2 regions of the Solwaraspora sp. WMMD406 genome follow, and region 1 is predicted to be linked to the other one. Evidence: riboswitches for the same ligand, from Rfam matches in the RefSeq annotation. Region 1 holds a riboswitch; the other holds the start of a gene.
The links. A riboswitch is a leader RNA that binds a small molecule or an ion and turns the genes downstream of it on or off. The one in region 1 is predicted to bind thiamine pyrophosphate.
Positions count from the first base shown of each region.

Region 2: it holds a riboswitch for thiamine pyrophosphate, as region 1 does, so the genes downstream of both, O7632_RS06205 (thiamine phosphate synthase) here and O7632_RS12230 (ECF transporter S component) in region 1, are expected to answer to the same signal.

Region 1 covers NZ_JARUBF010000001.1:2,667,085-2,681,558, forward strand. Annotated here, with positions in the region: gene recO (DNA repair protein RecO) at 1-90, shown strand, start outside; gene O7632_RS12170 (RNA-guided endonuclease TnpB family protein) at 111-1,322, opposite strand; gene O7632_RS12175 (isoprenyl transferase) at 1,478-2,287, shown strand; gene O7632_RS12180 (nucleoside/nucleotide kinase family protein) at 2,313-2,999, shown strand; gene O7632_RS12185 (hypothetical protein) at 3,263-3,508, shown strand; gene O7632_RS12190 (iron ABC transporter permease) at 3,635-4,720, shown strand; gene O7632_RS12195 (ABC transporter substrate-binding protein) at 4,750-5,748, shown strand; gene O7632_RS12200 (ABC transporter ATP-binding protein) at 5,745-6,530, shown strand; gene O7632_RS12205 (class I SAM-dependent methyltransferase) at 6,527-7,225, shown strand; gene O7632_RS12210 (hypothetical protein) at 7,418-7,930, opposite strand; gene O7632_RS12215 (PHP domain-containing protein) at 7,942-9,654, opposite strand; gene O7632_RS12220 (energy-coupling factor transporter transmembrane component T) at 9,852-10,670, opposite strand; gene O7632_RS12225 (ABC transporter ATP-binding protein) at 10,760-12,202, opposite strand; gene O7632_RS12230 (ECF transporter S component) at 12,251-12,886, opposite strand; TPP riboswitch at 12,883-12,986, opposite strand; gene O7632_RS12235 (permease) at 13,262-14,218, shown strand; gene O7632_RS12240 (TIGR03943 family protein) at 14,215-14,474, shown strand, end outside.
Region 2 covers NZ_JARUBF010000001.1:1,356,197-1,370,670, forward strand. Annotated here, with positions in the region: gene O7632_RS06150 (DNA-directed RNA polymerase subunit alpha) at 1-179, shown strand, start outside; gene rplQ (50S ribosomal protein L17) at 214-789, shown strand; gene truA (tRNA pseudouridine(38-40) synthase TruA) at 960-1,796, shown strand; gene O7632_RS06165 (hypothetical protein) at 1,821-2,561, opposite strand; gene O7632_RS06170 (methyltransferase) at 3,116-3,721, shown strand; gene O7632_RS06175 (ATP-binding cassette domain-containing protein) at 3,828-5,558, shown strand; gene O7632_RS06180 (aldo/keto reductase) at 5,609-6,589, shown strand; gene O7632_RS06185 (carbonic anhydrase) at 6,627-7,265, opposite strand; gene O7632_RS06190 (helix-turn-helix transcriptional regulator) at 7,418-8,290, shown strand; gene O7632_RS06195 (DUF397 domain-containing protein) at 8,290-8,490, shown strand; gene O7632_RS06200 (DUF3800 domain-containing protein) at 8,673-9,242, shown strand; TPP riboswitch at 9,469-9,580, shown strand; gene O7632_RS06205 (thiamine phosphate synthase) at 9,575-10,246, shown strand; gene thiO (glycine oxidase ThiO) at 10,243-11,391, shown strand; gene thiS (sulfur carrier protein ThiS) at 11,382-11,582, shown strand; gene O7632_RS06220 (thiazole synthase) at 11,579-12,358, shown strand; gene O7632_RS06225 (thiamine phosphate synthase) at 12,355-12,972, shown strand; gene thiD (bifunctional hydroxymethylpyrimidine kinase/phosphomethylpyrimidine kinase) at 12,969-13,826, shown strand; gene thiC (phosphomethylpyrimidine synthase ThiC) at 13,906-14,474, shown strand, end outside.

The DNA of each region.
Region 1 (14,474 bases):
TGCAGCGGGCTGGTGGCGGCGCACCTGCAGTGGCATCTGGAACGCGCGCTACGCTCGCTGCCGCTGGTCGACCGTTCGGCAGGAGACTGATCTTGACAATCCTCCCCGCCCTAAAGGACGGGGATTCCCTGGGTCGCCCCAGGGGGTTCCTGCTTCACCGACGACCGCCCCGTCCGAGAGGAGGACTCCCGGTGAGGTCTTACACCGCCTCCACAGGCAATCACGGAGAGCCCCTCCGCGAGAAGGTTGCGGGCCGCGTTCACGTCCCGGTCATGGGCCTGCCCGCACCGGCAGGTCCACGACCGGACCGCCAACGGCATCCGCTCGGCCAAAGCACCGCAGGCCGAGCACCGTCGGGTCGACGGGAACCAGCGGTCCACGACCACCAGGTCCCGGCCGTACCAGTCCGCCTTGTACTCCAGCATCGTCCGGAACTGCCGCCAGCCCGCGTCCGAGATGGCGCGGGCCAGACTGTGGTTGGCCATCATGTTGCGGACGGTCAGGTCCTCGATCACGATCGTTTGGGTGTCACGAACGAGCCGAGTGGTCAGCTTGTGCGGGTGGTCGCGGCGGCGGTCGGCGATCCGGGCATGAATCCGGGCCACCGCCAGCCGGGCTTTGGCCCGGTTCGCCGAGCCCTTGGCCTTGCGGGCGAGGTTGCGTTGGGCGCGGGTCAGCCGCTGGTGGTCGCGGCGTTCGTGCCTCGGGTTGGCGATCTTCTCCCCGGTGGACAGGGTGAACAGGCTGTCGAGGCCGGCGTCGACCCCCACCACAGCGGTGGAGGCCGGGGCCGGCGCGATCCGGCCGTCGCAGAGCAGGGACAGGAACCAGCGGCCCGCCGGGTCCTGCGACACGGTCACCGTCGACGGCGACACGCCCTCCGGCAGGGGCCGGGACCAGACGATGTCCAACGGTGCGGCCATTTTCGCCAGGGTGAGGCGGCCGTCACGCCACCGGAACGCGCTGGCGGTGTACTCCGCCGACCGCCGCGACCTTTTCCTCGACTTGAACGAAGGGTACCGGGCGCATTTCGCCCAGAAGTTGGTGAACGCGGTCTGCAGATGCCGCAGCGCCTGCTGCAGAGGGACGCAGGAGACGTCGTTGAGGAACGCCAACTCGTCGGTCTTCTTCCACCCGGTCAGCATCGCCGACGTCGCGTTGTAGGTGATCCGTTCCTGGCGTTGCGTCCACGCCTGGGTGCGGGCGGCCAGGGCCTTGTTGTAGACCAGCCGGACACAGCCGAACGTCCGGGCGAGCTCGGCCGCCTGCCCGGGGGTCGGGTAGAAGCGGTACTTGAACGCACGCTTCACGGTCCTGGACACAGTCCACAGTCTAACGATCCAGTCGGGAGCCGTGGGGTTGCGTGTGGGGTGGACGCCGATCCGCCTTGGCGGCGGATCGACTTGCCCTGTCCTGCTCCGCAGGGGTTCCGTTTCCTCCCCGGCCGCAACGCCGGAGTATCCACGGAAGGAATCCGATGACCAAGGGCCGAGGCTCGCGTCCGCCGGTGGCACCGACTCCGCACCCGTCCGGTGCCCGGCCGCCGGAGTTGCCGAAGCAGGCGCTGCCCGACCACGTGGCGATCGTGATGGACGGCAACGGCCGGTGGGCGAAGGAGCGGGGTCTGCCTCGGACCAAAGGTCACGAACATGGGGAGTTCTCGCTGTTCGACACCGTCGAAGGCGCGATCGAGCTGGGCATCCCGTACCTGTCGGCGTACGCCTTCTCGACGGAGAACTGGCGGCGCTCGCCGGACGAGGTCCGGTTCCTGATGGGCTTCAACCGCGACGTGATCCGCCGCCGCCGCGACCAGCTGGTCGACCTCGGCGTACGGGTGGTGTGGTCCGGCCGGGCCGGCAGACTGTGGAAGAGCGTGATCTCCGAGCTGCAGACCGCCGAGGAGATGTCCCGGCACAACAGCACGCTCACCCTGCAGTTCTGCGTCAACTACGGCGGCCAGGCGGAGATCGCCGACGCGGCGGCGGCGATCGCCCGCGACGTCGCGGCCGGCAAGGTCGACCCGGCCCGGGTCAACGAGAAGATGCTGGCCCGCTACCTCTACCACCCGGAGGTGCCGGAGGTGGACTTGTTCCTGCGGCCGTCGGGGGAGCAGCGGACGTCGAACTTCATGCTCTGGCAGTCGGCCTACGCCGAGCTGGTCTTCCTGGACACGCTCTGGCCCGATTTCGACCGCCGGCACCTGTGGTACGCCTGCGAGCTGTACGCGCAGCGGGACCGCCGGTTCGGTGGGGCGCTGCCCAACCCGGTCGCGCCGACGACAGCCTGACCGGGCGCGGGTGCGGGTGCGCTGGATGCTCGACAGCCTGATCGCGCGGGCCCGTCGGCTCGCCCAGACCGTCGGCCGGACTGACGGCCGGACTGACGGCCGGACTGACGGCCGGACGCTTCTTGGTATCGCCGGCTGCCCGGCGGCGGGCAAGTCCACCCTGGCCGCGACGCTTGTCGACGAGCTGCGTCGGCTCGGCGAGCCGGCGACGCTGGTGCCGATGGACGGGTTCCACCTGTCCGACGCCGCGCTGGACCGGCTCGGCCGGCGGGACCGCAAGGGCGCCATCGACACCTTCGACGGCGAAGGTTACCTGGCCCTGCTCCGCCGGATCCGCGTCGACCGGCAGCGGACCATCTGGGCACCGGGATTCGAACGCGATCTGGAGCAGCCGATCGCCGGCACCATCCCGGTCGAGCCGGCGGCCCGGCTGGTCGTCACCGAAGGCAACTATCTGCTCGCTTCGGACGATCCGTGGCCGTTGGTCCGCGCCGAGCTGGCCGAGGTGTGGTACTGCCAGCTCGACGACGCCGTACGCCGTGAGCGGCTGGTGCGCCGGCACGTCGAGTTCGGCAAGACCGAGGACGAGGCGCGACGGTGGGTGTCGGCGGTGGACGATCCCAACGCCCGGCTGATCGAAGCCGGTCGGGACCGGGCCGACCTGATCGTGGACATGGGTAATTGGGGTGCGCCAGGGGAACGCACCGGTTAGCGTGACAGTCATGCGCTACTGACGCCCTCTCGCAGTACCGCGGCCGCTCGGCGGTCGCCGTCGATCCGAGCCGTACGCGTATCCGCCGGCCGGGTCGGCTCTGCGGGCGTCACGGCGTACCGGTTGTCCGACCCTCGTGTCGGCACCGCCCCGACACCGCCTCGACCGTGGGCCGTTGTCGATGCCTTCGGCGCCCGCCTGCCGCATTCCATTCGTCACCGCTGCGGTTGTCCGTGGCGGTTGCGCAGCCAGGAGGTTCTCAGATGGCGGAACGACCAGAACGAGACATGACGACGCCCGGGTTCACCGTGCCCGATCTTGCCCGGGGTGCACTCGACTCGGGTGAGCTCGCCCTGCCCGAGGTGGAGCTGCCGGCCGAGGTACGGCGTCCGGCCCGCCCCGTTGTGCCGGGTACCGGCCCTCAGCCGAAGGGTGCCCGGTCCGGCCGTGTGGCCGGTCGCGGTCAGCGGACCGGCACAGGCCGCAACTACCAGTTCCGGCGCAGCTGAACACCGGTCCGCGCTGGTCGACAGGGAGGTGAACACTGACTCACCGCCTTCCGATCCCGTGATCTTGCTGCTAGTTTTTTGCCAGTCAATGGCAACAGCAATATCTGGGCGGTTGGGGGTGGGTCGGTGGCAGCCACCCTGCTGGCGACGGGAGCGGATCCGCTCGGCGTCGCCGCGCAGCGCCGCCGGACCGCCACCTGGCTGGTCGCGCTGACCCTGGGGCTGCTGGCGACCACGGTGGCAGCGGTCGGCTCCGGCGCCATCGGGATCGCCCCCACCACCGTCGCCAAAATCATCGGACATCAGCTCGTCGGGCTCCCCGCCGAAGTGACCTGGAGCCTCCCGGAACAGTCCATCGTCTGGCAGGTACGGCTGCCCCGGGTGCTGCTCGGCGTACTCGTCGGTGCCGGGCTGGCCGTGTGCGGCGTGGCGTTGCAGGCCATGGTCCGCAACGTGCTCGCCGACCCGTACCTGCTGGGCATCAACTCCGGAGCCTCCAGCGGCGCGGCGGCGGCCATCCTGTTCGGAGCCGGCGCCGGCTTCGGCCAGTACGCCCTGTCCACCAGCGCCTTCCTCGGCGCGCTCGCCGCGTCGTTGCTGGTCTTCCTGATCGCCCGCAGCGGCGGCCGGATCACCTCGATCCGGCTACTGCTGTCCGGCGTCGCCGTCGGCTACGCCCTGTACGCCACCACCAGCTTCCTGATCTTCGCCTCCGGGTCGGCTGAAGGCGCCCGGTCGGTGATGTTCTGGCTGCTCGGGTCGCTGGGGCTGGCCCGCTGGGACGCGCTGCTGGCGGTGGCCGCCGTCGTGCTGGTCGGGATGACCGGCTACCTGACGATCGTCGGTCGGCGACTGGACGTGCTCGCCATCGGCGACGAGACCGCGCAGACCCTCGGCGTTTCGCCCGACCGGTTCCGGCTGCGCCTGCTGGTGCTCGTCTCGCTCAGCGTCGGCGTGCTGGTCTCCGCCGCCGGCAGCATCGGCTTCGTCGGCCTCGTCGTGCCCCACCTGGCCCGGCGGATCGTCGGCGCCCCGCACGTACGGGTGGTGCCGGTCGCCGCGCTGCTCGGCGCGATCCTGCTGGTCTGGGCCGACGTGCTCGCCCGGGTCCTGCTGGCCCCGCAGGAGATCCCGATCGGCATCATCACCGCCCTGCTCGGCGCGCCGTTCCTGCTCGTACTCATCCGACGCCTGCACGCCACCACCGCCTGACCACCCGCGCGAACGTCCGAGGAGTAACGATGACGACCACCCGTACCGCCGCCCTCGCGGTGGCGGCCGCGACCGCCCTGCTCGTCGCCGGCTGCGGCGGTGCCAGCGCCGGCGGCGACAGCGCGACGACGGCCGCCGACGAGGGCTACCCGGTCACCGTCACCAACTGCGGCGTCGACGTCACCTTCGACGCCGCGCCGGAGCGGGTCGTGCTGCTCAAGAGCGCGGCCGTGCCGTACCTGCACGCGCTCGGCGTGCTGGACCGGGTGACCGCCCGCGCCGGGCAGTACCCGGCGGAGTATTACGACGAGGCGACCCTCGCCGAGCTGGACCGGATCCCGCTGCTGACCGACAAGACCGACACCAGCGGCCACCTGCAGATCTCCAAGGAAGTGGTGATCAGCCAACAGCCCGACCTGGTGCTCGGCGAGGTGGACAACCTGTCCCGGGACACCCTGTCTGCGGTGGACATCCCGCTGCTGGAGGAGCCGGCGATGTGCCCCGGCACCACTGCGGTGCCGAGCTTCGACGACATCTACGCGCAGATGCGGACGTACGGCGAGGTGTTCGGCCGGCCGGACGAGGCCGAGGCGGCGGTCGCCGCGCTGGAAGAGCGGATGGCCCAGGTCGAGCAGCAGGCCGGCGTGGCGTCCGGGCGGACGGCGGCGGTGCTGTACCCGACCGTCGGCGGCGGCGTCACCTACGCGTACGGCACCGCCAGCATGGCGCACCCGCAGCTGGAGGCGGCCGGGTTCCGCAATGTCTTCGACGACGTACCGGAACGGGTCTTCGAAGTCACCGTGGAGGAACTCCTCGGCCGCGACCCCGACGTGCTGATCCTGCTCTACAGCGACGGCGACCCGGCGGCGGTGGAACAGGGCCTGACCGGTCTGCCCGGGGCGGAGAACCTGACCGCCGTACGCAACGGCGACGTGATGACCCAGCTGTTCAACTTCACCGAGCCGCCGACCCCACTGTCCATCGACGGGCTGGAGCGCATCGCGCAGCGCTTCGGGGCCACGTCGTGATCGCCGCGACCGGGGTCTCCTGGCGCTACGGCGCCAACCCGGTCATCGACGGGGTCAGCGTGACCGCCCGGCCCGGTCGGGTCCTCGGGCTGATCGGCCCGAACGGCAGCGGCAAGACGACCTTGCTCCGGCTGCTCTACGGTGCGCTACGCGGCCGGACCGGTCAGGTCGTCGTGGACGGCGACGACCTGACCGGCCTGCCGGCGCGGGAGACCGCGCGACGGCTGGCCGTGGTGGTGCAGGAGGCCGGCGGCGACAACGCGTTGACTGTGGCGGAACTGGTGCTGCTCGGGCGCGGACCGCACCTGTCGACGTTCCAGCGCACCGGCCGGGCCGACCACGACATCGCAGCCCGCTGCCTGGCCCGAGTCGGTGCCGCTCACCTGGGCGCGCGCAGCTTCGCCAGCCTGTCCGGCGGCGAACGTCAGCGGGTCCTGATCGCCCGCGCGCTGGCCCAGCAGGCCACCCACCTGCTGCTCGACGAGCCCACCAACCACCTGGACATCCGCTACCAGCACGAGATCCTCCGGCTGGTCCGCGATCTCGGCACCTGCTCGATCGTCGTGCTGCACGACCTCAACCTCGCCGCCCGCTACTGCGACGACCTGGTGCTGCTCGGCCAGGGCGGGGTGGTCGCCGCCGGCAGCGTCGACGACGTGCTGCGACCGCCGGTCCTCGAACCCGTCTACGGCATCGGCATCCGGCGGGTGGAGCTCGACGGCACCATCCACCTGTTGTTCCACCCGATCGATCAACCCGCCGAGGAAAGGATCGCAGCATGACGGACGTGCAGGAGCGCATCAACGACTACTGGACCGGGCGGGCACCCGGCTACGACGCTTATGTGCAGCGTCCGGAGCGGTTCGCCGCCGACCAGCAGGCCTGGTCACAGGTCTGGGCGGCGGCACTGCCGCCGGCACCGCTGGACGTGCTCGACGTCGGCACCGGCACCGGGCAGGCGGCGATGGTGCTGGCCGGCCTCGGCCATCGGGTCATCGGCATCGACCTGTCCGAGGGGATGCTGGAGCGGGCCCGGCACCACGCCGCCGCCATGCCCGACGGCCCGGTCATCCAGTACGGCGACGCCGTGTCCCCGGACTTCCCGGCGGCCAGCTTCGACGCGGTGACCAGCCGCTACCTGATGTGGACGCTGCGGGAGCCGCAGGTCGCCGTGGCCAACTGGGTACGCCTGCTGCGCCCTGGCGGCATCGTCGCCGTGGTCGACAGCACCTGGTTTCCCGACGGGCTGGACAACGCCTCGGAGAACTTCGCCGACCACTACGACGACGCGGTGCGGTCGGCGCTGCCGCTGGCCACCGCGAAGTCCATCGAACAGACCGTGGTGGTGCTGCAGGGGGCCGGACTGCGCGATGTCACGGCCGTACCGCTCACCTCGATCTACGAACTCGATCAACGGTTCGGCGTGGCACCCGACCACGAGCTCAAACTGCAGTACATCGTCACCGGCCGGCGCTGACCGTAGCCACCCCGCCCGGGACCCTATGTCTTTTTCGCGGTGATCCCCTACGGGGATCATGATCCCGCAACGGGATCGGGCCGGATCGGAGTATCGGTCGGCGGGGCGGTCAGTGGTCAGGGTAGTGAAAACGCCTCCGGCGCTGGCCACCGGATGTGACCAGCGCCGGAGGCTGGATAGGCAGGTGTGCGATCAGTGCTTGTCGGCGCAGCAGGGGGTCGGGTCAGGCAACTCGAACGGGGCGATCCGGCCGGCTCCGACCGGCGCGGCGATCAACGTCAGCACGCCGTTGATCCACACCGGTCGGACGAAGTCCCGGGTCAGCAGCCGGGTGTCCTCGTCCGGCTGCGCGCCGCCGAGCAGGGTGACCTGCTCGATCGCGCTGCGCTCCAGCAACTCGGCGACACTCAGCTCGCCGACCAACGACTCGACGCCGGGGTAGAGCACCGCCCGACCCGAGCGACGCTCCCGGTGCTCGGCCGCGGCCACCTCCGCCGCCGAGGCGAACTCGGCGGCGGAAGCGGCTAGGTTGTCGGGCAACCCGTCCGGGGCGGCCAGGCTGACCGCCACGTGTGGGCGCGGCGTCCGGACCAGATGGGTGCAGGCGACGAGCCCGGGTACGCCCGCCGGCCGGACCACCTCGTGCAGCCAGTGTTCGGCGGTGCGGTCGTCGGCGTGCCCGAAGCTCACTCCAGTGACGATCATGGCGGCGGCGGTCAGGACGGCAGAACCCAGATCGGGTTGCCGTAGAACCACAGGTCCAGCCACGGGTCGGCGTCGCCCATCACATCCATCGCCGGGCCGTACGGGTCGACCGCCGCACCCATCAGGCCGGGCGCGCCGCGGTTGCCGTCGGTACCCCGGACCCGCACGTACATCGGCCGGTCCACCCGACCCAGCGGGTAGCTGAACGACACCCGCTTGCGACCCGGCTGCACCTCGAACGACGCGGCGACCCGGGTGTTCTGGGCGGTGAAGGTGTCTCCGTCGGCGACCGGGCCGGTCACGTCGCCCACGATCAGGTCCACCCGGGCCAGCTGCGGCAGGAACTGCGCCCAGTTGGGGGTGGTGGCCAGGTCGATGTCGAGGGTCACCACGACCGACGTACCACTCTTGACCTTCAACGTCCCGCCCAGCGTGGCCCCGGTACCCGGCCGCTGGTCGTTGAGCCGGCGGACCCGCATGTCCAGGCCCCGGATCAGACCGCCGTGGTCCACCCAGACCCGGCCGGCCCGGATCGCGTCCATCACCGCGCGGTAGCCGAACGCCTGCGCGCCGACGTGGGTCCGGCTGTACTGGCCCGGCCAGAAGTCACCGGCGGTGGTGATCAGCGGCCCGTACACCGGGTCGTTGTACTTGCCGTTGGCGTTGAAGTCGCTGTTCGGCCCGCGCATCGACGTACCCAGGTAGTTGATGTGCGAGTCGGAGTTGGCGCTGATCCACCACGGCTTGCCCTCGGCGAGCAGGCTGTCCCACAGCCCGCCCACGGTGGCGGTCATCCAGTCGAAGCCACCCCAGGTGCGGTAGCTCTCCAGCGGGTAGCCGGGGAACGATGCCGCCGAGGGGCTGCCCTCGTAGTAGCCGCGACCTCGGCCGGGGCCGTTCGGCGCGGGCAGGCTGGACGCCTGGTGCCCGGGTGCGCCTTCCATACCGACCGCCACGGTCGGGTCGGCGTCGCGCCAGGCGCGGATTTCGTGCGGCGAGTCGACGCCGCGCCGGGCCGGGTGGTTGGCCAGGAACAGCGCACCGCCGATACGGCGCCGGCGGACCTCCTCGCCGAGGAACTTGATGCCGGCGACGGCGAGCGCCTCGTTTTCCGGGCTCGGGCCGCTGGTTCCGGTCACCGAGCCGTCGTAGTCGGTCTCGAACTGCTTGAGTACGGCGACCTCGTTCGGTCCCGGCTGGACGAAGACGGTGCCGTGCTCCGCCGACGGGATGTTCCACTCCAGACCCTGGTAGATCAGCAGGTCCTTGATCTCCTGGCGGGTGGCGACGATGTCCGGGTTGACCTTTTCCACCCCGATCCGGGAGTGGGTGACGTTGCCGTGGTCGGTGATGACGATCCAGTCCAGGCCGTACGCGCGGGCGTGCTTGGCCTGGTCGACCACCCGGTACATGGCGTCGGAGCTGTACTGGGTGTGGATGTGGTGGTCGCCGGCCAGCCAGACGAACTCGCCGTCGTTGGCCTGGCCGCCGCCGGTGCCGGTGTCGGCGTGGTCGTCGGCCGGGGCCGCGTGCGCGGCGTGCCCGCCGGCTAGCACCGACGCGGCTGCGCCGGCACCGAGCAGACCGGCGCCGCGCAGGAAGGTACGCCGCGACGCCTCGGTCGGCGACAGTTCGGCGTCCGGCACCGACATGTCGAGCGCAGCCGGTACGTCGGCCCCGGCCACCGCGTGGTCATGGTCGTGATGGTGGTGGTGATGTCCCATCCCTGTTCCGCCTCCCAGATCAACTTTGTCGCGGTCAATCTCGTGGAGATCGGGAAACAACAGGCGACGTGCTGCCGTCGGGACGGCACACTCGACGTGAAAGCGTAGCCATGTGTGCATCTGTGACACCTAGCGTGACCTGCTGATCTTCTCTTCGAGCGGTGCACGGGCCAGAGCCGCGCGCCGGTGACGCCGAGTCAGCCGAGCACCGGGCGGAAGACGCCGGCCGCGACGCTCACCGCCAGCGACAGCGCAGCGGCCGCCGTGGCACCGGCGACCAACGCGGCGTCGGCCACCCCGAACCGCTGCCGCCGGGCGCTGCTGCGTCGGGCGTCGGAGTCGAACCCGCGCGCGTCCATCGCAGTGGCCAGCCGAGTGCCCCGCCGGATCGCCAGCACCAGCAGTCCGAAGCCGGTCGCCGCGAACAACCGGAGTCGTCGTACCGGATTGCGACCCGCGTCCACCCCTCGGGCCCGGCGGGCCATCGCCAGCAGCTGCCACTCGGCGGCCAGCATCGGCACCAGCCGGAACGCGGCGAGTGCTCCGATCGCGAACCGAGGCGGGGCCTTGACGTTCTGGATCAACGCGTCGGCCAGGTCGGTCGGGTCGGTGGTGGCGAAGACCAGCACCCCAGGCAGCGCCACCGCCAACAGCCGCAACGCCAGCCCCAGCGCGGTGACCAGGACACCGCTGGTCACCACCAGCGGGCCGGCGGCCAGCAGCACCGTCCCGGTGCGTTCGGCGGCGAACAGCACCAGGGTGACCAGCACCCCGGCGGCGCTGAGCAGCAGCGGCGCCGTCCGGCGCAGCAGCGTGCGGTAGCCCAGTCCGAACAGCGGCACGACGGCGAGTTCGACCGCGATCGCGACGGCCGGTGCCACCGGGTCCAGGGTGGCCAGCAGCAGCACCGAGAAGATCAACGCGGCGGCGAGCTTCGCCACCGGGTTGCGGCGGGCCAGCGGCGCGGCTGCGACGGCGTCGTCGTCGGTCTGCGCGCCGACCGGCTCGCCGGCCAGACCGCCGACGGAGCCGACCGCGTCGTCGTCGGCCTGCCCGCTGGCTTGCTCGCTGGCTGGCCGGCCGGCCGAGTCGACCGCGTCGCCGGTCACAGGGTCAACCGCCGGTCGGCGATGGCGTCGACGAAGTCGACGTCGTGCGTCACCGCCACCACGCCGTGCCCGTCGTCACGCAACCCGGCGAGCAGACCGACCAGCTCGATCCAGGTCCGCCGGTCCTGGCCGAACGTCGGCTCGTCCAGCACCAGCAGGCGTGGCGCGGTGGCCAGGGCCGTCGCCACGCTGAGGCGCCGCGCCTCACCACCAGACAGGGTGTACGGGTTGGCCCGCGCCAACCGGTCCAGCCGCAACCGCCCGAGCAGGTCGTCGACCACCCGCCTGACCGCCGGCTCCGGCATGCCGCAGCGACGGGGACCGAGCGCCAACTCGTCGGCGACGGTGGCGGTGACGAACTGATGCTCCGGGTTCTGGAACACGGTGCCGATCCGCCGGACCAGCTCCGGCGCCCGCCATCGGTGCGGCACCGCCCCGACCCGTCCACCGGTCAGCGCGGAGGTGGCCCGCACCGTACCGGTGCCGGGCGCGACCAGCCCGCCGAGCAGCAACGCCAGGGTCGTCTTGCCGGCGCCGTTGGGGCCGAGCACTGCCACCGCCTCACCGGCGTTGATCGGGATCTCGTCGGGCAGCGCGGCCAGCCGGGGCGTCAGCCCGACCCGGTCGGCGTGCAGCAGCGTCGGTCCCGCCGCGCCGGTGCGGTGGCGCACCGGCAGCGGCTGGTCCGGCACCCAGACGCCCTCGGCGGCCAGCTGCTCGCCGTACCGATCGAAGACCTGCTGGGGCGGGCCGTCGGCCCGCACCCCGCCGCCGGGGGAGAGCACCACCACCCGGTCGACCAGCGGCAGTGCCTGCGCCACCCGGTGTTCGACGACGACCATCGTGGTCTGCCGGTCGTGGTCGAGGATCCCGTCACGGGTCCCGTCGAGGGCCCCCCTGAGGGCCGTGCGGACCAGCGTGGCACCGGCCGGGTCGAGGTTGGCGGTCGGTTCGTCGAGCAGCAGCAGGTCCGGTCGCAGCGCGAGCACCCCGGCCAGGGCCAGCCGCTGCTGTTCGCCGCCGGACAGCGCGGCGGTCGACCGTCGCCGGTCGTACCGGAAGCCGACCCGGGCCAGCGCAGCGTCCACCCGGGGCCAGATCTCGTCGGTCGGCACCCCCCAGTTTTCCAGCCCGAACGCCACGTCGTCGCCGCTGCGCGCCATCACCAGCTGGGTCTGCGGATCCTGGAAGACGATGCCGACTCGTTCCCTGGCCTTGCGCGGATCGAGCCCGTCGATCGTGATCGTGCCGGCCTGCTCACCGGAGTCGTCCGGTAGCAGGCCGGCCATCGCCGCCAGCAAGGTGCTCTTGCCGGCACCGGACGGACCCAGCAGCAGCACCCGTTCGCCGGCGTCGATCCGCAGGTCGACGTCGCGGACCGCCCAGGCGCGGCGGCCGGCGTGCCGCCAACCGAATCCGCGCAGCTGAAGCCGGCTCACGACCGGGACGGCTTCAGTCGGCTCACGACGGCGACGGCTTCAACCGGCTCATACCTCAGCGCGGTCCCGGCCGGCGGGGAACCGGTCGAGGACCCCGGTGCGGGCCAGGGCCCGGGTCAGCGCCAGGCTGCCGGCTCCGGCCAGCACGACGGCGCTGACCACGGTGACGATGAAGATCGGAATCCGGAAGGAGACCAGGTCGTACGGGGCGTAATAGCGCACCTGGTCGAAGATCGCCGCCCCGAGCCCGGCGGCGGCAGCGGCGGCCAGCGCCACCGGCAGCCGGAACGAGCGGTACGCCACTGCCAGGAACACCAGCTCGGCACCGATGCCCTGCGCCAGTCCCTGGACGATCACCACGGCACCCCACTGGCTGCCCAGCGCCGCCGAGACCAGTGCGGCGACCAGCTCGCAGAAGAGCGCGGCCCCGGGTTTGCGGATCACCAGCGCGCCGAGGACGGCCGGCACCAGCCACACGCCGTACAGCACCGCCTGGGCGGGTGGGAAGAAGGTGAACGCGGCCTCGGTGGCGGCCCAGATCAGCCCCCAGAGCCAGAAGATCACCCCGAAAGCGACCGCGATCACCGAGGCGACCACGATGTCGACGGTCCGCCAGCGGCGGTTGGCACCGGGGTTGCCGGTCGAGCCCGGGGTCGCGGACGGATCGATGGACGAATACGTCATCTGTGTCTCCAACTCCCTGCGCTGGCATTACCCAGATCAGGTTCGAGGGTCTGCGGATTTCCGCACTCTCAGCGCTGTACGCGCTCCCCTGTCGGACATGAGGTTGTCTCGTTGACGCTAGCACCGGCCACCGGTGCGCGACAGTGGTCGAGGTTCAGGTATGGCGGTCGACACCCCATGGCGGGTTATCGTGAACTGCCCACCTCATCCACCAGCGAAGGGTGCCAGCCTGTCGTGACCGCCGCCGACCGCACCACCACGCGTCCGGCCGGGCCGGGTACGGAGATCGACTGGAGCACACCGGCCGACGGCGAGCCGTCGCTACCAGCCGGACCTGCCGGTCCGCCCGACCCACCGCGTCCGCCTCGGCGGCGGCTGTTCGGCGACCGGGTCGGCTCGGTCGAAGTGCTCGCCTTCCTGCTCATCGGATTGGTGATCTTCCGGGACCCGCTGGCCAACCTGATCTCCGATCCCCGGTTGCAGACCTGGACCACCGTGTTCGTCTCGGTGATGGTCCAGGCCATGCCGTTCCTCGTCTTCGGGGTCGTGCTCTCCGCCGTCATCGCCGTCTTCGTACCCCGGTCGTTCTGGGCCAAGGCGCTGCCGGAACATCCGGCGTTGGCGGTGCCGGTCGCCAGCGCCGCCGGCGTGGTGCTGCCCGGCTGCGAATGCGGCTCGGTGCCGATCGCCGGGTCGTTGATTCGGCGCGGGGTGGCGCCGGCCGCCGCCCTGGCGTTCCTGCTAGCCGCACCGGCGATCAACCCGATCGTGCTGGTCGCCACGGCGGTCGCCTTCCCCAACAACCCGGAGATGGTGCTGGGCCGGGGAGTCGCCAGCCTCGCCGTGGCGATGATCATGGGGTGGATGTGGCTGCGGCTCGGCCGGACCGACTGGATCCGACTGCCGCACCGGCCCGATCTCGACGACCTGTCCCGGGCCCGGGCGTTCTGGGCGGCCGTCCGGCACGACATCATGCACGCTGGCGGATTCCTGGTGATCGGGGCGATGGCCGCCGCAAGCATCAACGTGCTGGTGCCGGAGCGCTGGTTGCAGACCCTGGCCGACAATCCGGTGCTGTCGATCCTGGCTCTCGCCGTGCTCGCCGTACTGCTGTCGATCTGCTCGGAGGCGGACGCGTTCGTGGCGGCGTCGCTGTCGCAGTTCTCGCTGACCTCCCGGTTGGTGTTCCTGGTGGTCGGACCGATGGTCGACCTCAAACTGATCTCGATGCAGGCCGGTACGTTCGGACGCCGGTTCGCGGCCCGGTTCGCTCCGGCGACCTTTGTGATCGCCATCGTGGTGGCGGTAGCGGTGGGGACGGTGCTATGGTGAACAAGCAGGCGCAAGGCGTCGTGTTGCTGTTGCTCGGTGGTGCGGTGGTCAAGGCCAGCGTCACCGACATGTATCTGCGCTACGTCAAGGAAGGCCTCCAGCCGTTCCTGATCACCGCCGGGTTGCTGTTGATCGCGGCGGCGGTGATGACGCTCTGGCACGATCTGCGGCGTCGGTCGACGGCGGCCCCGGCCGCTGTCTCGGCGGGCCATGTCGCCGGGGCGAGCCGCCGCCATGCCGCCAAGGACGGCCATGC
Region 2 (14,474 bases), 1.3 Mb from region 1:
ACCTCCTCGATATAAGGAATTTCGGTCAGAAGTCGATCGACGAGGTCAAGATGAAGCTCGCCGGGATGGGCCTGGGGCTGAAGGACTCGGCACCCAACTTCGACCCGGCACACGTCGTGGACTCCTTCAGCGAAGCCGACTACGACACCGACGACTACCGCGAGACCGAGCAGCTGTAACACCGGCTGCCGCCACCACTGAGGAGCACCAACCATGCCCACGCCCACCAAGGGCCCCCGCCTCGGCGGCAGCCCCGCGCACGAGCGGATGATGCTGGCCAACCTGGCCACTTCGCTGTTCCGGCACGGCAAGATCAAGACCACCGAGACCAAGGCGAAGCGGCTGCGTCCCCTCGCGGAGCAGCTGATCACCAAGGCCAAGCGGGGCGACCTGCACTCGCGCCGTCGGGTGCTCACCGTCGTGCGGGACAAGGACGTGGTCTTCGAACTGTTCGACCAGATCGCGCCCCGGTTCGCCAACCGTCCGGGTGGCTACACCCGGATCGTCAAGGCCGGTCCGCGTAAGGGCGACAACGCCCCGATGGCGATCATCGAGCTGGTCGAGGAGCTGGTGGTGACCACTCCGGCGCCGGCCAAGGCCGACCGCAAGTCCGCCGCCCAGCAGGACAAGGTGGAAGCGCTCGCCGGTGCCGACGAGGCCCCGGCCGCGCGGACCGACGCCGATACCGCAGCCGACCAGGACGCCGAGCCGCCGGTGTCGGCGTCCGGCGACACCGACACGGCCGCCAGCCAGGCCGCCCCGGCGGGCGAAGGCGACACCAAGGCCTGAACTGCGGACGGCACGGCCTGGTCGGCGACGACCACACCGGCGGGACCCGGCGCTGCGATGCGGTGCCGGGTCCCGTTGTCTTCGACCGTCGCCCGACCGTCGCCCGCCGTTGTCTTCGACCATCGCCCGACCGTCGCCCGACCATCGCCCGGACAAGCAGGGAGGACCAGGTGCAGGAAGGACATGTCCGGCTGCGGCTCGACGTCTCGTACGACGGAACCGAGTTTTCCGGCTGGGCGGTCCAACCGCAGCGGCGTACGGTCGCCGGGGTGGTGACCGAGGCGCTGGAGCGCGCGTTCGGGCCGGGCGTCGCCACCGGGCTGACCGTGGCCGGCCGTACCGACGCCGGGGTGCACGCGCTCGGGCAGGTCTGCCACATCGACGTACCCGCCGAGGTCTGGTCCGAGCGGGCCGACCGGCTGCTGCGCCGGCTGGCCGGTACGCTGCCCCGCGACGTACGCGTCCGGACGGTGACGCAGGTGCCGCCCGACTTCGACGCCCGCTTCTCCGCCACCTACCGGCGGTACGCCTACCGGGTCACCGACGCCGCGTACGGCGCGGATCCGCTGCGCCGCCACGACACCCTGGCCTGGCCACGGCCGCTGGACCTGACCGCGCTCAACGCGGCGGCCACCAGCCTGCTCGGGGAGCACGACTTCGCCGCCTACTGCCGGCGCAAGGAACATGCCACCACCATCCGCGCGATCACGAGGTTTGACTGGCGGCGCGACGCCGACGGCGTCCTGGTCGCCACCGTCGCGGCGGACGCGTTCTGTCAGGCGATGGTGCGCAGCCTGGTCGGTGCGATGCTCTTCGTCGGCGACGGGCGACGCCCGGTGAGCTGGCCGGGCAGCCTGCTGACCCGGCGGGAGCGCGCCAGTGAGATCACGGTGGCGCCACCGCACGGCCTGACCCTCGTCGAGGTGGGTTACCCGGCCGACGCCGCCCAGTACGCCGCCCGAGCCGTACTCACCCGTCGGCTCCGGCTGCCGAGCCAGAGCGTCTGACGGCGGACCTTTCTATCGGCGCGGTCAGGCCCCGTCGGAATCGAGCGGCTGGCGGGACCGTTTGTCCAGCACCTGCGTCTGCAGGTGCAGTTGCAGCATGTCGAACAGGATCTGCCGGGCGTACGGGTCGTCGTCCGCGACCGGCTCGCTGTCGCTGCGTGCGATCACGCAATAGGTCAGGAAGTGGCCCTGCGAGTGCCAGCCGACCTGAGCCGCCGCCAGTGCGATCGCTTCGGTACCCTCGTTGGCGATCATGCCTTGGAAGCGTCCGCGTTCCTCGTCGACGAGTGGCTTGATCCGGGCATGGGCCCACTCCGCGCCCGCCGCCTCCGCCAGATTGAACACGCCTGTGGTGATCAGGTATTCGCCGGTCGGGGAGCGCAGGGTGCCCCGGACGACCTGGCTGCAGCCGAGGTCGTCGAGGAGCTCGCCGATCTCGCCAGCGACGGCGGCCCGGCAGCGCTGCTCCGCCTGGGTCTTCAACAGCCGGTACGGGGGTTCCTGCGGGTCGATCGTGATGTCGCCGGCGGGGAAGACCTCTTCCACGGTCAACGGTTCCGGGTCGACGGCGCGCGAACTGATGTCGCGGGGGACCGCCGCCGCCGGAGCGTCAGCGGATGCCAGGCCGGCGGCGACGCGGCCGTTTCGCTCGTCGGCCACGATGAAGAACGACGACAGCCCGCAGACGCTGAGCATCACCAGGACCGACAGTCCGCTGATCACCACCTGCCACAGCTTGGTCGACGACCAGGCGGCGGGCACCATCGCGACCGGCTGCGGCCGTCCGGGTTGGTGTCGCAGTGGCTGTCGGGACCCCTGAGGCTGGCGTCGCAGCGGCTGCTGGGACCGTTGGTGCTGCTGGGACCGTTGGGGCTGGACGCGATAGGGCCGTGGCCGTCGGGCCGGCCTCGGTCGTGCGGTGCCGGCATCGCCGGCATGTCGACCGCGCTCGTACGGGCGGCGCGGGTCGTCGTACAGGTCGCCGTACGGATCGGCGTGCTGCTGATGGAAGAGCGGCTCGTGCCAGGACGGGTCGGGCCGTGACGGCTCGGGTGGCGACGGGTCGGGATCCGAGGATCCGGACCGACGTGGTGGCCAGCCACCAGCGTCGGATTCGTACCCGTACGTCATGTCGCACAGGGTAACGGACCTGGTGGCCCGAAAGCCCGTACCCAGGAGTGACGCCAAGCGAAGAGCGGACATTTCGGAATGGGCGGGGAAAGCGCTCGGGACCGTACCCCGGGACCGCGCCGCAGCCACGCCGCAGCCACGCGGTGACCGCTGAGCCCCCGCCGGACCCGCTGAGCGACAATGCCCCGGTGACCGGCGACCACTACTTCAGCCCGCAGCCCGGTGCTGCCGACATCCGCGCCGACGTCGAGTTCACGGTGGCCGGACGCGACTACGAGGTGACCGCCGGCGCTGGCGTGTTCTCCGCCGGCCGGCTCGATCCCGGCACCGCCGTACTGCTGCGCAAGGCCGCGCTGCCGACCCCCGCCGACCCTGGTCCCTTTCTCGATCTCGGCTGCGGGTACGGCCCGATCGCCTGCGTGCTGGCCGACCACGCGCCGACGGCCACCGTGTACGCGGTGGACGTGAACGCCCGGGCCCGAGAACTCGCGTCGGTCAACGCCGCCCGGCTCGGATTCGCCGACCGGGTTCGGGTGGCCGCCCCGGACGACGTACCGGACTCCGTGACGTTCACCCAGATCTGGTCCAACCCGCCGATCCGGATCGGCAAGGCGGAGTTGCACGCTCTGCTCGCCCGCTGGCTGCCCCGGCTCGCACCGGACGGCGTCGGCTGGCTGGTCATCGCCCGCTACCTCGGTGGCGACTCGGTCCAACGCTGGCTGGTCGACCAGGGCTGGCAGGTGCAGCGGTACGCCAGCCAGAAGGGCTACCGAGTGCTGCGGGTCACGCACTGACGCCACCTGATGGCCTGGCGGCTCGGCGGCTCGGTCGAATCTCGGAGATCTCCGGCGCGGCGAATCTCGGATGCTTTCGGCGGCGGGGATCCGGCACGATGCCAGGGTGGGATACGTGGACGTCGCCGGAGTCGGGTACGTGCTGCCCGACGGCCGTGAGCTCTTCGCCGATGTGTCGTTCCGAGTCGGCGAAGGGGCCAAGATCGCGTTGGTGGGGCCGAACGGCGCAGGCAAGACGACGCTGTTGCGGATGGTCGCCGGGGACCTGCCGGTGGTCACCGGATCGGTCGCCCGCTCCGGCGGCCTCGGCGTCATGCGACAGTTCATCGGCATGATCGGCGACGACCGTACCCTCGGCGACCTGGCGTTGTCGCTGGCCGCGCCGCCGCTGCGGGCGGCGGGGGAACGGCTCGCCGCCGCCGAACGGGCCGTGCACGCCGCCGAGGCCGTCGTCTCCGCACCCGGCGGGTCCGCCGGACGGACCTCCGGAGATGCCGCGTCGGCCGCCAACTCCGCCGCCGTCGAGAAAACCCAGATCGGGTACGCAAACGCCCTCGCCGCCTGGGGCGAGGCCGGCGGCTACGAGGCCGAAGTCGTCTTCGACACGGTGTCGACGATCGTGCTCGACCTGCCGTGGGAGCAGACCCGCGACCGTCCGGTACGGACACTGTCCGGTGGACAACAGAAGCGGTTCGCGCTGGAGTTGCTGCTGCGCGGCACCGACGAGGTGCTGCTGCTCGACGAGCCGGACAACTTCCTCGACGTACCGGGCAAGCGGTGGCTGGAGCAGCGGCTGCGCGAGTCGCACAAGTCGGTGCTCTACGTGTCGCACGACCGGGAACTGCTGGCCCAGACCGCCGACCGGGTGGTCGCCGTCGAAGGTGGATCGGCCTGGACCCATCCGAGCGGCTTCGCCAGCTGGCACGATGCCCGGATCGCCCGGCACGCCCGTCTGGAGGAGCAGCGGCGGCGCTGGGACGAGGAACACGAGAAGCTGCGCGAACTGATGCTGATGTACAAGCAGAAGGCCGCGTACAACGACGGGTTGGCCTCGCGCTATCAGGCCGCGCAGACCCGACTGCGAAAGTTCGAGGAGGCCGGGCCGCCGCCGCTGCCGCCGAAGGACCAGTCGCTGCGGATGCGGCTGTCCGGTGGCCGGACCGGGAAGCGGGCGGTGATCTGCGAACAGCTGGAACTCGACGGGCTGACGTACCCGTTCGATCTGGAGATCTGGTACGGCGACCGGGTCGCGGTGCTCGGCGCGAACGGCACCGGCAAGTCGCACTTCCTGCGGCTGCTGGCCGGCGGCGGGACCGACCCGGACCCGGCGAACGGGCCGGTGACCGGGGGCGCGGCCCTCGCGCCGGTGGCACACGACGGGGTGGCGCGGCTCGGCGCCCGGGTCCGGCCGGGTCACTTCTCGCAGACCCACGACCGGCCGGAACTGCTCGACCAGACCCTCGCCGACGTGCTGTGGCGCGGCGACGACCACCGGGCCGGAATGGACCGGCACGCGGCGATGGGCGTGCTGTCCCGCTACGACCTGGCCGGGCAGGGCGACCAGCGGTTCGGCACGCTGTCCGGTGGGCAGCAGGCTCGGTTCCTGGTGCTGTTGCTGGAGCTGTCCGGGGCGACGTTGCTGCTGCTGGACGAGCCGACCGACAACCTGGACCTGGCGTCGGCGGAGGCGCTGGAGGAAGGGCTCAAAGCCTTCGAGGGTACGGTGATCGCGGTCACTCACGACCGGTGGTTCACCCGGTCGTTCGACCGGTTCGTGCTGTTTCGCGGCGACGGCGAGGTGGTGGAGACACCGGAACCGGTCTGGGACGTCGGCTGAGCCCCGGCACGTCGCGCGGCCCGCGTCGTAGGCTGGCCGGTGTGGCAGAGATGATCTACCGCCGGCTGGGCGGCTCCGGCCTGGTGGTCTCCGTGGTCGGCGTCGGGTGCAACAACTTCGGCCGCAAGCTGGACGCGGCCGGCACCCAGGCGGTGGTGGACGCGGCGATCGACGCCGGGATCACCCTGTTCGACACCGCCGACATCTACGGCACCCCGCACGGCGGTTCCGAGGAGCACCTGGGCGCGGCGTTGCGGGGCCGCCGCGACGAGGTGGTGCTGGCCACCAAGTTCGGCATGGACATGTCCGGGATGAACGGGGTCGACCACGGGGTGCGCGGTTCCCGGCGCTACATCGTGCGGGCCGTCGAGGCGTCGCTGCGCCGCCTCGGCACCGACCACATCGACCTTTACCAGTTCCACGAGCCGGATCCGGGCACCCCGATCGAGGAGACCCTGCGGGCCCTCGACGACCTGGTCCACGCCGGCAAGGTCCGCTACGTCGGCTGCTCCAACTTCGCCGGCTGGCAGATCGCCGACGCCACCTGGACCGCGCGTACCGCTGGGTTGTCGCCGTTCGTCAGCGCGCAGAACGAGTACAACCTGCTGGACCGGCGGGTGGAGCGGGAAGTGGTACCGGCCTGCCAACGCTTCGGCCTCGGGCTGCTGCCGTACTTTCCGCTCGCCGACGGGTTGCTGACCGGCAAGTACCGCCGGTCCGAGACCCCGCCGCCGGGCAGTCGCCTGGCTGGCGAGGGCAGCCGGTACGCGGCCCGGCTCGCCGGAGCACCGTGGGACGTCATCGAAGCTCTCGACGCGTACGCCGCGAAGCGGGATCTGCCGCTGCTCACGGTCGCGATCGGCGGGCTGGCCGCCCAGCCGGCGGTGGCGTCGGTGATCGCCGGGGCGACCAAGCCTGAGCAGGTACGGGTGAACGCCGCCGCCGGCGGTTGGCGGCCGGACGCCGACGACCTCGCCGAGTTGCGGGCGATCCTGCCCGAGCCCACCGGGCCCGGCGGCTCGCTGAGCTGATCCGGGTCGGATAGGCCGTGCCGGCTATGGCAGCCGGCTATGGCAGCTCGACGTGGCCGCTGTCCAGTCGGTACACCGCGCCGACGACGTCGACGCGATGCGCGGCGAACAGTTCCGCGACACCGCCGGTCTGCTTGAGCCGGTCGACGGTCCGGCGCACGTGCGCCCTGGTGACCCGGTCCAGGTCGGCGCTGGCCGGTCCGGTGCTGGCCGGTCCGGTGCTGGCTCGTCCGGCGTCGAGTGCTTCCGCGTCGGTGACGGCGGGGGCGATCTGGTCGACGAGGACACCGCGCAGGCCCGTCGGTCGGCGTTTGCCGCGTACCGCCTCGATCGTGGCCGCGATCGCGCGGCAGTCCTCGTGACCGAGCACGACCACCAGTGGCACCTTCAACTCGGTCACGGCGAACTCGACCGAGGCGAGCATCGCCCAGTCCAGCACGTGGCCGGCGGAACGCACGACGCAGATCCGGCCAGCGCTTGGACCGACCCCACCGGGTCCGGGCTGGCCGTATGCACGGCCGGCGGCGAGGTCGGATCGGGAAACCGAGGTGAGGGAAACACGACTCCAGCATGACCCCGACTGTCGAGGTGATTGATCTTCTCCGTTCGGACGGACTCTCGACCATGATCGGACACCCCTTTTCGTACGGCGTGAAGCAGCGGCGATTAGCGGCACTTCGTCGGGTTTTCTGCCGCACGCTCACGCCATGATCAATTGTCGGCTCGACAATGGTGTCTGGGAATTGTGGTAGAGATGTGTCGTTCGACAGTGGAGGTCACCTGTCGATCAATCAGCGGTCGGTGAGCGACATGTCCGGAGGTGGCAACGTGTCCGCAGCTTTGTTGAACTCTTCGGTGCCTCGGCGGCAGCTCGGTCGAGAGTTGCGTCGGCTGCGGGAGGAGCGGGGCCGGATGGCGCAGATCGAGGCGGCGCGGGTGTTGACCTGGTCCAACAGCAAGTTGTGGCGGATGGAGCGCGGCGAGGTGCCGGTCCGTACCGAGGACGTGGTGTTGCTCTGCGAGCTGTACGGCGCGGACCTGAAGATGACCGAGGCGCTGGCCGCCCTGGCTCCGAAGACCCGCGAGAAGGGCTGGTGGCACGACTACGCCAGCATCCCGTCCTGGTTCGAGCTGTTCATCGGCCTAGAAGAAGCCGCTTCCCACCTCCGCGAGTACCACACCGACCTCGTTTCGGGGGTGCTGCAAACCCGTGAGTACGCAACCGCTGTGTTCAGCATGAACCAGGTAGAAGTGCCTGCCGAGGAGATCGAACGCAAGGTCGAGGTGCGGATGCGTCGCGCGCGGCTACTGACTCGGATCGAGCCGTACCTACCCGGGTTCGGCATAGTGCTCGACGAGTCGATCCTGCGTCGGCCGATCGGCGGCGGGCGGACGATGGCTGCTCAACTTCGCCGTCTCGCCGAGGCTGGTGAGCTACCGAACGTCTCGATCCGGGTGCTGCCGTTCAGTGCCGGGTTGCATGCTGGTCTGATGGCACACGGGCCGTTCACCATCCTGGATTTCCCAGAACCGAACGAGCCAACGACCGTCTATGTCGAGGAGCTGACGGGCGCGCTGTTCCTCGATCGGCCGGACGAGGCTGAGCGGTACGCTTGGACCTTCACCGACATCGCTGGCCGGTCGCTGAGTGAACAGGCCAGCCGTGACCTCTTCTGGCGGGCGGCGAAGGAGTACGAGTAATGACCGAGTTCTCTGGATCTATCTGGCGGAAGAGCAGCCGGTCCAACAACCAGGGCCAGTGTGTCGAGGTGGCTGACGGGCTGGGTGGGGTCGTCGGGGTGCGGGACTCCAAGGATCCGGCTGGTCCGGTGCTGGCGGTCGCCCCGGCGAGCTGGTCGGCCTTCATCGCGGCGACCAAGGCCGGTGCCCTCACCAGCTGACGGGCGTCGTTCACTCCGTCGTGAGCACGTCGGTCGCCGGTACGGGGAGACCCATACTGCGGATCCTGCTGATCCCCCACGGGGATCATGATCCCCGTGGGGGATCACTCCAGAACGCGGTATCCCTACCGCCGGGCGGCAGCGCGCCTCCGCCCGTCGAAGGCTGACCAGACTGAAGATCGATGCGAGGCACGGAAGCCCGACTATGCTCTGCTGGTGCTTCTGACCTACGTGGACGAATCCTTCACGGACGGCTGGTACTGGATAGGCGCTCTGCGGTCGCCGCCCACGACGTTACGATCACCCTGCGTGGCGTCGACCGGACCGGTCTGGCAAAGCGGTACACATCGCCGAAGCCTGCGCACGACATCGTCCTGTCTCATCTGCTGGAGCGAGTCGACGCATATGCCGCGAAGGAACAACAGTTGGCGCTCGTGATCGCAGACAAGGTCGACAACCCGGCCCGCCACCGCGCGGACCTGACTCGGTACCGAACCGATGGCACCGGCGGCTACCGCTCTCGGCAGATCACCCGGATCGTCGACACCCTGCACTTCGCGCCGTCACACAGCTCCCGACTTGTCCAGGCCGTCGACCTGGTGACGTTCCTGCATCGGCGACTCATGACGGTGACCGAGTCGGACCGGAGGGCAGCCGCGGTCAACGAGCGCATGTGGTCCTGGGTGCAACCACGGGTGTACCACGCATGGTGTTGGAACCCGGCGCGCCAGACGCACAAAGGGCCCGCGTAAGCGGGCCCCAAGGCGGTTGCGGGAACCCCGGAGGGCCTCCTGCGTTATCGACGATAGCATGACTACCAGTAACCACCCGCGCCGATGAGAAAGCTGGCATCACCTCAGCGCGGCCTGTCTGGCTGGCGGTGAGCCTGCTCACGGCAAGCAGCGGGCGGGACGGCGGATCGAAGGTTGCCACGGATCAGCTCTTGGCGGATCGGCGCGTCCGTCGTACGGTAACAAGCAAGTAACCCACGGGAGCCCGGTGCACCGGGCTGAGAGGGAGGCTGACGCGGCCTCCGACCGTCGAACCTGATCCGGGTAATGCCGGCGCAGGGAGGAGTCTTGCCGTGCCGTCCCTTGGGCGACTGCATCTGCTCACCGACACCCGACCCGGGTGCGACCCGCTCGGCGTACTGCGGGCCGCGCTGGCCGCCGCCGAAAACGCCGACGCCACCGCCGACCTGGTCGTGCAGGTACGCGTCGAGGACGACATGTCCGACCGGGACGCGTACGAGTTGACCGTCCGTGCGGTCGCCGAATGCACCGCGTACCAGGTGACCTGCCTGGTCAACGACCGGCTGCACGTCGCGCTCGCCACCGGTGCGGCCGGCGCGCACGTCGGCGCGTTGGACCTGCCGGTCGACGCCGCCCGCCGGGTGCTCGGGCCGGCCGCGATCCTCGGTGCCACCGCCCGCAACCCGGTAGCCGGGCGGGCGGCGGTCGCCGCCGGGGCGACGTACCTGGGGGTCGGGCCCTGCTACGCCACCGGCACCAAGACCGGGCTGCCCGACCCGATCGGGCTGGCCGGGCTGGCGGCCGTCACCGGCGCGGTAGACGTGCCGGTGATCGCGATCGCCGGGGTCACAGTGGACCGGGTGCCGCAGCTGCTGGCCGCCGGGGCGTACGGGGTCGCGGTCGTGGGCGCGATCGCCGCCGCCGCCGATCCGGGCCGGGCCACCGCCGACCTGCTGGCGGCGGTACGACAGCGGCCGGACACCCCGATGGGCGCGACACGATGACCGGGTCGGCCGCGAGCGCGGATGTCGCGGTGGTCGGCGGCGGGCCGATCGGGATGGGCATCGCCTGGCGGTGCGCGCAGCGTGGCCTGCGTACCGTGCTGTTCGACCCGGCACCCGGATCCGGGGCGTCCTCGGTGGCCGCCGGCATGCTCGCCCCGGTAGCCGAGTCGCACTTCGGCGAGGCCGAGCTGACCCGGCTGCTGGTCGACTCGGCGGCCCGCTGGCCGGCGTTCGCAGCCGAGCTGACCGCCGTCACCGGCCAGGATATCGGCTACCGCACCGACGGCACGCTGGTCGTCACGCTCACCGACGACGACCGGCGGGAGGCGGAGCGGCTCTGGGCGTACCAGCGGAGTCTGGAACTGCCGATCACGCTGCTGCGCGCCACGGCGCTGCGCGATCGCGAACCGGCGCTGGCGCCGAGGGTGCGCGGCGGTGCGCTGATGCCCGACGACCATCAGGTCGACCCGCGTCGGCTGGTCGCGGCGCTGGACACCGCGCTGAACCGGGCCGGGGTGACCGTCGTCCCGAAACCGGTCACCGAGCTTTCCACACTGGACGCCGAAGTGGTCGTGGTGGCCGCCGGCTACGGCTCGGCGGCGCTGACCGGGCTGCCGGTTCGGCCGGTCAAAGGCCAGATCCTGCGGCTGCGGGCCCCCGCCGGCAGCGTCGGGTTCAAGCACGTGATCCGGGGGTACGCCGACAGCCGGCACGTCTACCTGGTGTCCCGCGCCGACGGCGAAGTGGTGGTCGGCGCCACCGTCGAGGAACGAGGCGACACCACCGTCACCGCCGGCGCGGTGCTGGAGCTGCTGCGCGCCGCCGCCGACCTGCTACCAGAGATCGCCGAGTACGAGCTGGTCGAAGCGCGGGCGGCGGCCCGGCCGGGTACGCCGGACAACGCGCCGCTGCTCGGCTGGTACCAGCCGAGAATCGTCGGCACATCCGGCGGCGCCGGCGGGAGGCGGGTGCTGGTCGCGACCGGGCATCACCGGCACGGCATCGTGCTCACCCCGGTGACCGCCGACCTGATCGCCGGACTGGCCGCCGGTGGCGCGCCGGACCCGGCGTTGGCGCTGTTCGAGCCTGGTCGGTTCACCACGGCGATGACGCCGACAGCAGGGGAGGAGGACCCATGGAGCTGATGGTCAACGGGGCACCGACGACCGCGCCGACCGGCACCACGCTCGCCGACGTCGTCAGAGCCGTCACCGATGCCGACCGGGGGATCGCCGTGGCCGTCAACGGTGAAGTGGTGCCGCGCGGCGGCTGGCCGGCCGAGCAGCTGTGCGACGGCGACCGGGTCGAAGTGCTGATCGCGGCGCAGGGCGGGTGAGCCGGATGTCGTTCACCGTCGCCGGGCACAGCTTCGAGTCCCGGCTGATCCTCGGCACCGGCGGTGCCGCCAACCTGCGCGTCCTGGAGCAGGCGATCACCGCCAGCGGCACCGGTCTGGTGACCGTCGCGTTGCGCCGGGTCGACAGCGCCGCCACCATGCACGGTGGCCTGCTCGATCTGCTGGAACGCTGCGGCGTACGGCTGCTGCCCAACACCGCCGGCTGCTACACCGCGACCGAGGCGGTGAAGGTGGCCCACCTGGCCCGCGAGGCGTTCGCCACCGACTGGGTCAAGCTGGAGGTCATCGGCGACGAACGGACCCTGCTGCCGGACGGCGTCGAGCTGATGCGCGCCGCCGAGCAGCTGGTCGACGACGGGTTCACCGTACTGCCGTACACCACCGACGACCCGGTGCTGGCCCGCCGACTCGCCGACGCCGGCTGCGCGGCGGTGATGCCGGCCGGCGCGCCGATCGGCTCCGGTCTGGGCATCCTCAACCCGCATCACATCCGGCTGATCCGGCAGTCGGTCGATGTGCCGGTGATCCTGGACGCCGGGGTCGGTACCGCCTCCGACGCGGCGCTGGCGATGGAACTGGGCTGCGACGCGGTGCTGCTGGCCAGCGCGGTCACCCGGGCCGCCGACCCGGTCGCGATGGCCACCGCCATGCGGTACGCGATCGAGGCGGGCCGGCTGGCGGCCCGCGCCGGCCGGATCGCGAAGCGGTTCCACGGCCTGGCGTCCACCCCGGACGAAGGGCGGCCCGAACTGTGAACGGTCTGCTGCTGCTCACCGACCGCCGGCAGGCGGCCCGACCGTTGCCCGAAGTGATCGATGCCGTGGTGTCCGGCGGTGTCCGGCAGGTCGTACTGCGGGAACGTGACCTGCCCCGGGCCGAGCGTGTCGCGTTGGCCGATCGGCTGCGGGCGCTGCTCGACCCGGTCGGCGGCACCCTGATCGTCGCCGGTCCGGACCCGCTCGGCGGCGACGCGGTGCACCTGAGCGCCGCCGGGCCGTACCCGCCGCCGCCGCTCGGCCTGGTCGGCAGGTCCTGCCACGACGAGGCCGAACTCGGTCGACTGAGCACTGAGGACTATGTGACGGTGTCGCCGGTGTTCGAGACCCCGTCCAAGCCCGGGTACGGGCCGGCGTTGGGTGCCGCCGGGCTGGCCCGACTGGTGCGCGCCGCCGGTCGACCGGTGTTCGCCCTCGCCGGGGTGAGTACCGCCGAGCAGGTCGCGGCCTGCCGGGCGGCCGGGGCCGCCGGGGTCGCGGTGATGGGCGCGGTGATGCGGTCCGCCGACCCGGCGGCGGTGGCCCACGACCTGGTCACGGCGTCCTCGTCGGTGCAGGTGGCGGTGTCGTCGGCCGAGGTGGCCGCCCGATGACCGGGGAGACAGGCACCCCGGTGGTCGCGTTGACGATCGCCGGATCCGACTCCGGCGGCGGCGCCGGCATCCAGGCCGACCTGAAGGTTTTCGCCGCGCTCGGCGTCCACGGCACCAGTGCGATCACCGCGGTGACCGCACAGAACACCACCGGTGTCACCAGCGTCCATCAGCTGCCGGCGGCCCAGGTGGTGGCGCAGATCGACGCGGTCCGCACCGACCTGACGGTCCGTGCGGTCAAGACCGGCATGCTCGGTACGGCCCGGATCGCCGGGGCGGTCGCCGCGCTGGCCCGCGCCGGTGAACTGCCGAATCTGGTCGTCGACCCGGTGCTGGTCTCCACCAGCGGACACCGGCTCGGGGCGGTCGGCGTGGTCGAGCGGCTGCTGCCGTACGCGCTGGTGGCCACGCCCAACCGGGCGGAGGCGTCGGCGCTGGTCGGCTGGCCGGTCCGTACCGCCGAGGAGATGGCGCGGGCGGCGGCCGAGCTCGTCGCCGGCGGACCACGGTTCGTGGTGGTCACCGGCGGCGATCCGGAAGGCACGTCGACTGACGGGGCTGTGGTCGACGGGGCTGCGGTCGACGGGGCTGCGGTCGACGTGGTGGCGTCGGCCGGCGGCGGTTGGCAACTGTCCGGCGCTCGGCTGGACACCCGTAACACGCACGGCACCGGGTGCAGCTTCGCGGCGGCGGTCGCCGCCCGGCTGGCGCTCGGCGACGACGTACCGGCCGCGTTGGTCTTCGCCAAGAGGTACGTGGCGCGGGCGCTGGCCGGAGCCCGGCACTGGCGGCTGGGCGCCGGACACGGCCCGATCGACCACTTCGGCTGGTCCGCGTCATCGTCCGCCACCTGAGCCGGCACCTACCTGAGCCGGCACCTACCTGAATCGACAGCTACCTCAAGCCCGGCAACTACTCGAAGGAGGCCAGCCGATGCAGGCTCGGCGCAAGGTGTACGTCGAAGGATCGCGACCGGACATCCAGGTGCCGTTCGCCGAGGTCACCCTGGCCGGCGACAACCCGCCGGTTCGGCTCTACGACACGTCCGGTCCGGGTTCGGACCCGGACGTCGGGCTGGCTCCGCTGCGCGGCCGGTGGATCGCCGAACGCGGCGACGTCGCCCCGGCACGCGGTGCCGGCACCCCGCTGGCCGGTGCCGATGGACGCCGGCCCACGCAACTGGCGTACGCCCGTGCCGGGACCGTCACCCCGGAGATGGAGTTCGTCGCGGTGCGCGAGAACCTTCCGGTCGAGGTGGTACGGGACGAGATCGCCGCCGGACGTGCGGTGCTGCCGGCGAACGTCAACCATCCCGAGTCGGAGCCGATGATCATCGGTAGCCGGTTCCTGGTGAAGGTCAACGCCAACATCGGCACCTCGGCGGTCTCGTCGTCGATCGCCGAGGAGGTGGAGAAGATGACCTGGGCGACCCGGTGGGGTGCCGACACCGTGATGGACCTGTCCACCGGCAAGCGGATCCACGAGACCCGCGAGGCGATCGT